One region of the Tissierella pigra genome, then DNA from elsewhere that is predicted to be linked to it. Evidence: riboswitches for the same ligand, from Rfam matches in the RefSeq annotation. Region 1 holds a riboswitch; the other holds the start of a gene.
What was found. A riboswitch is a leader RNA that binds a small molecule or an ion and turns the genes downstream of it on or off. The one in region 1 is predicted to bind FMN.
Positions count from the first base shown of each region.

Region 2: another riboswitch for FMN. It lies ahead of KQI41_RS15350 (ECF transporter S component); the one in region 1 lies ahead of ribD (bifunctional diaminohydroxyphosphoribosylaminopyrimidine deaminase/5-amino-6-(5-phosphoribosylamino)uracil reductase RibD).

Region 1 covers NZ_JAHLPJ010000001.1:2,147,077-2,150,275, reverse strand. The annotation lists gene KQI41_RS10530 (NUDIX hydrolase) at 324-791, shown strand; FMN riboswitch at 1,152-1,265, shown strand; gene ribD (bifunctional diaminohydroxyphosphoribosylaminopyrimidine deaminase/5-amino-6-(5-phosphoribosylamino)uracil reductase RibD) at 1,398-2,501, shown strand; gene KQI41_RS10520 (riboflavin synthase) at 2,508-3,158, shown strand; gene KQI41_RS10515 (bifunctional 3,4-dihydroxy-2-butanone-4-phosphate synthase/GTP cyclohydrolase II) at 3,178-3,199, shown strand, end outside.
Region 2 covers NZ_JAHLPJ010000001.1:3,111,454-3,114,652, forward strand. The annotation lists gene KQI41_RS15345 (lantibiotic protection ABC transporter ATP-binding protein) at 1-545, opposite strand, end outside; gene KQI41_RS15350 (ECF transporter S component) at 681-1,289, opposite strand; FMN riboswitch at 1,523-1,641, opposite strand; gene KQI41_RS15355 (ATP-NAD kinase family protein) at 1,699-2,817, opposite strand; gene KQI41_RS15360 (amidohydrolase) at 2,991-3,199, opposite strand, start outside.

The DNA.
Region 1 (3,199 bases):
CTACTTATTAGAATTAAAAATCAGGAGTTCTCTAAGTATGAAAGGCTGTCTCCATGATAATTCTGTAGTTGACGTTACATTCAAGATTTTTAAAATTGAATTTTCTAATAACTATTATGTTGAAAGCTTAGAACAGTTAAGTGTTGACAATCTAATTTATTAATACTACAATGATGGAATCAATAAATATTAATGGAGAGATATTTAACCTCAATAGATATTGAAGTTAAATATCTTTACTGAGGCTACAAGATTATATTAATTCTCTAGATATGACCTTACATCCGATATTTAAATTATATTAATAAAATAGGGGTGATATAATGCCAAGAGCAAAGTTTCAAGTATTAGTAATACCATATGTTATACAAGATAAACAAATTAAGTATTGTACATTTCTAAGAGAAGACATGAATATTTGGCAATTTATTGCAGGTGGTGGTGAAGATGATGAAACTCCCATAGAAGCTGCTAAAAGAGAGGCTAATGAAGAGGCAGATATTGCGTATACAACTTCATATTATATGTTGGATACTTGTTGTAGTATTCCTGTTGAATGTTTTAATGAAGTTGATAGACAGAGATGGGGAGAGAATTGTTTTGTTATTCCAGAATATTCGTTTGCAGTGGATGTAAATGTAACAGATTTAAAGCTATCACATGAACATGTTCAATATAAATGGCTTGATTATAAATCAGCAAAAAAATTGCTGAAATATGATAGTAATAAAATTGCCCTTGGCGAATTGAATACTAGAATTAAAAAAGGACTACTTGGTGAAAAGAAATAATATACTACATCATTTGAAAAAAACGTTATTAATATTTATCACGATTTAAGAGTGCAATATGAACCTACAACTGAAAAACTGAAAAGTGGAAAAGTTAGCTTAATAAGCTATATATGAATTATATAATGTAATACATATAAGATTATCATAGGAGGTAGTATGCAGAAATATGAAACAATGATTATTGTTATAGCATTCTAACTGCGAAGATCTATATTAGAGATAATGATTTGTTTAAAGAAGTATTATTAATTAATATTATATAAAATTTATTTTCCTACAGTAACTTGACACAATCACAAGAATAATTAATATTGACATACTTATTCCATTGTGATAAAGTTATCATGTAAAAAGTAAATAAATCTTCAGGGCAGGGTGTAATTCCCTACCGGCGGTATAGCCCGCGAGCCGTAAGGTTGATTCGGTGAAACTCCGAGGCCGACAGTAAAGTCTGGATGGAAGAAGATGTGTGGATATAGTCTTGATGTATAAGTCTATGGTTATTTGACCATATAATTTATAATCAAGAGAACTTTTAGAACTTACATGCCCTGAGAATATATTCTCAGGGTTTTTTATGTATAAGCAGATTGGAGTGGTGGGATGAATATTGATTATATGAGTAGAGCACTTGAGTTGGCAAAAGAAGGAATAGGTTATACAAATCCTAATCCACTGGTAGGTGCAGTTATAGTTAAAGATAATAGAATTATTGGAGAAGGTTATCATAAAGTTTATGGCAGTCATCATGCAGAGATTAATGCCTTCTTAAATGCAAATGAAGATGTTAAAGATGCAACTATGTATATTAATTTAGAACCTTGCTCTCACCATGGTAAAACTCCACCTTGCACAAAGACCATCATTGAAAAAGGAATAAAGAAAGTAATTATTGGACTAAAGGATCCTAATCCTATAGTCTCAGGGAGAGGAGTACAAACCCTTGAAGAGGCAGGTATAGAAGTAGTTATAGGGATTCTTGAAGAAGAAGGAAAAAAGTTAAACGAAATATTTATTAAGTATATAACTACAAAGTTTCCCTTCGTTATAATGAAAACAGCAATGACTCTTGATGGTAAAATTGCCACCTATACAAATGAGTCAAAGTGGATTACAGGAGAACTTTCCAGAAAGTATGTACATGAGCTTAGACATAGAGTGACTGGAATTATGGTTGGAATAGGTACAGTACTTGCAGATGATCCATCTTTAACAACCAGACTTGAAGATAGCAAGTGTTGTGATCCAATAAGAATAATTGTAGATAGCAGTGCCCAAATTCCTCTTGAAGCAAAAGTTTTAAATCTTGAATCAGATGCAGGAACTATTATAGCAGTTACTGAAAAAGCTAATAAGGAAAAAATAAAGATGCTTGAAAAAAAAGGTGCTGAAGTTATTGTAACGCCTTCTAAAGAAGGAAGAGTTGATTTGAGTTTGCTTATGAAGAAGCTTGGTAAAAGAAACATTGACAGCATTCTGCTGGAAGGGGGAAGTGAACTAAATTATGCTGCCCTAGAGGAAGGCATTGTTGATAAGGTAAATGTATTTATAGCTCCAAAAATCATCGGTGGAAATACTGCTAAAACTCCTATTGGTGGACAAGGGAAAGCATATATAAGAGAGGCAATAGAACTTGAACGTTTAGATTTTCACCGTTTTGGTGAGGACATAATGGTAGAAGCATATATAAGAAAAAAAGGAGGTTAGAAATTGATGTTTACAGGATTAGTAGAGGAAATTGGTAAAGTTGAATCTATTATTAAATCTACAAAGTCATCTAGAATAACAATTAAGGCAAATAAGGTGCTGGAAGGAGTAAAGTTAGGTGATAGCATATGTACCAATGGTGTATGTCTTACTATAAATTTCTTTGATAGTGGAAGATTTAGTGTAGATGTAATGGCAGAAACAATAAGACGAAGTAATCTGAGAAACTTCTCACTTGGAGATGAAGTTAATCTTGAAAGAGCTCTAAGATTAGGTGATAGGTTGGGTGGACATATTGTCAGTGGTCATATTGATGGTACTGGAACCATTGTAAATTTTCAACAGGAAGATAATGCAGTATGGATTACAGTTGCAACCTCATCTGAAATTTTAAAATATATAGTTCAGAGAGGTTCAATAGCTATAGATGGTGTTAGTCTTACAGTAGCTTATATAGATGATTCGGTATTCAAGGTTTCCATTGTTCCTCACACTAAACATATGACTACTCTGATTCGTAAGAAAGTTGGAGATAGGGTAAATTTAGAATGTGACATGATAGGAAAATATATCGAAAGGTTCATTGGGGCTAAAGATCAAACTTCAGTTAAAAACCACATAGATTTTGATTTTTTAAGTAAACATGGATTTTCATAAAAATAAATGGGGGAAGAAAATGAATAAGTTTAATACAATTG
Region 2 (3,199 bases), 960 kb from region 1:
ACTGTAATCCCCTTAGATGGAAAAGACTTAATTAAATTTCTTAATTCTTCTATTCCTATTGGGTCTAATCCATTAGTAGGTTCATCTAATATAAGTAGCTTAGGGTTGTTGATAATAGCCATTCCAAGACCTAATCTTTGTTTCATTCCCATGGAGAAATGCTTTACTTTCTTTTTATCTGATTTTTTAAGGTCTATAATCTCCAACACTTCTTCTGCTCTTATATAAGGAAGTCCATAGAGAGTACAGGCTATTTTTAAATTTTCCATTGCAGTTAAATTATGATAGATTGCAGGACTTTCTATTAATGCACCTATATCCTTTAAATTCTTTCTAGACCATGGATTGTTTTCAAATAATATTTCTCCAGATGAAGGTTTCATAATTCCTGAAATCATTTTTAAAGTAGTAGATTTTCCTGCCCCATTTGGTCCAAGTAGACCCAATATAGAATTTTTTCTTATGGACAAGGAAACGTTATTTACAGCTATTTGAGTTTTGAATTTTTTAGTTAAATCTTTTATTTCTAGAATATAATCTGACATGCTATTTACCTCCTATTTTTTATATTTAATTTATAATCAAAGTATAATAGATAATTATAAGGAATTTATAAGGAATTAAAAAAAGGTGCTTATAACTTAATGAGTTATAAACACCTTTTTTAACTTTCAATGATTTTATTTATGAAGTATCGGTGATACTCTTTTATATATTAGTAATGTTATTGCTGTTACTATAATTCCTTTTACCAAATTAAATGGTACTACTGAAATTAACATTAAAGTTCTTAAATCTGTAATACTTTTATTTATGGCTGTTCCCATATCTACAAATACTTGTATATTTTGTCCCATTAACTTTGCATATAGTGGAAACATTATAAAATAATTTGCTAAAGTAATAACTATGGTCATAACTATAGTTCCTAAAGTAAGCCCTATTACAGCTCTGCCAAAGGTTTTTTTCTTATAATATACAAATCCAGCTGTATAAGCAAATGCTGAGCCTACTACAAAGTTTGCCATCTCTCCTACTCCGCCAGTTGTACTTCCTTCAATTAAAAGATTCAGCACATTTTTTAAAAATTGAATGATTACTCCTGCCATAGGTCCTATGGCAAAAGAGCCAATAAGGGAAGGTAAATCACTAATATCAAATTTCATAAAGGTTGGTGCTAAAAATGGCAACGGTATTTCAAAAAACATTAAAATAAATGAAATTACTCCTAGTACTGAAATCTTTACCATTGTTTTAGTGTTCCATGATTCTCTACTTAATGTGTACATAAAATCCCTCCAAATTTTTTATTTTCTCGGGATTATACCTACATCAACTCAGCTTAGTTCGCCAAGTTAGGTCATATCACGTAGTCTCACTGCACAAATTCATTTGCTCACTGCCCTTCGCATGAATTTGACGTTCGTTACGTTTGACCTACTAAAGCTCACTATCATTCGCTGTGTTAGGTCATAAAAAACCCCGAAGAAAATCTTCGGGGTACAAAAATAGACAAGGTCTATTACATCTTCTTCCATCCAGACTATAACTGTCGGCCTTGGAATCTAACCAAGTCAACCGATTACTCGGCTCGCGGGCTTTACCGCCGGTGAGGATTTGCACCTCCCCCTGAAGATATATCTTAATTTTATTATATGTCTATATATAAGTTATGTCAATAACTTATTATAGTTATTTCTAAAGCCCTTCTACCTTTTCTATGGTTTCAGAATAATAAGTGTTTATGACTTTCATATATCCATTGAACATACTATTTACCTCGTCATTTCCAGTATCTACTAAAAGAGGTCTTCCCTCTAATGATAAAATCTTATTCTTTGGTGCTACAATAAATATATTCTCTTTTCCAACTTTTTTAATTACTTCTGCACTAATTTGTTGATTTCCTCTACCAAAGATATAGCCTTGACCACCTATGACGGTGACTACTATTTTTGCCTTATGTCCATCTATTATATCTAGAATTTCTTTTTCATTTACATCAGAACCTATTAATTCTTTATTCTTTACTATATCTATACCTAATAATGTATTTGGCAAATCTAGCTTCTCCATTATAGGTCTAGTAGATGTTCCTGAACCTATGATAAAAAATGTATCAGGGTTTTCTTCCATTTCTTCTATAATTCTATCTGCAATTCCATCTAATGCCGCCTCTTCTGTACCTAATCCACCTGATTTAGTAGCCTGCATTAGTTCGGGTTCTAATGGAATATTCATATATCCATATAATTTCGCTGTAACTACTCCACCTCTAAAGGCTTCTTCATCTATATCCATTACTTCTGCTTCTTTTATTTTCATCTCTTCATTTTGAAGATATTTAAGAGCCAATTCTCCACCAGCCTTTGGATGATTTGCATATACTCCAGAGTGAATTTTTACTCCTGCTGGTATTCCTACTACTGGAACTGCAGTACCTATAGCATTATAAATATTTCGAGCCGTTCCATCTCCACCTGCAAAAAGGATTAAATCTACTTCTTTTTCTATCATCTTTTTAGCAGCTTCCTCTGTATTTTCTGGTCCGAAATCTTCTTTGTCTTTCTGTAAAACTATTGGTTGAAATCCTACTTCTATGGCTTCGTCTTCTCCCATTGCTCCAGGATAAGTATATATCTCTAATCTATCTTTAATAGGCAGCAACTCCTTTAAGGCTTTCTTTGCCTTTTCAGGAGATTCAGGTAATGCACCCAGACTTTTAGCTTTTTCTAGAACCTCTGGGCCATCAGTGCCTTTAAGTCCTACTCTACCTCCCATTCCTGCAATGGGATTGACTATAAATCCTAATTTCATACAAACACCTCCACAATAAAGTGAATAGTGAATAACTAATATAAGCAGGGTACCAAAATTGTGGTTTTCAATTTTGTGTACATCGCTTAGTTTGTTTATCTAGTGAATAGCTGAAAATATAAGGTTTCTTTAATCTTTTTAACTATTCACTATTCACTATTAACTGTTAATAACTATCTTCTATAAACTACTTCTCCATTGATTATTGTAACATAAGTTTTACAATCTACATCTTTTAATGGATGCCCATCAAATATAACTATATCTGCATCTTTTCCTACTTCTATACTTCCTATTCTATCTTGTAATCCTACTATTTCTGCTGGGTTTATAGTAATAGCTTTAAATGCTTCTATTTCAGAAAGTCCTGCATTATGAGCTA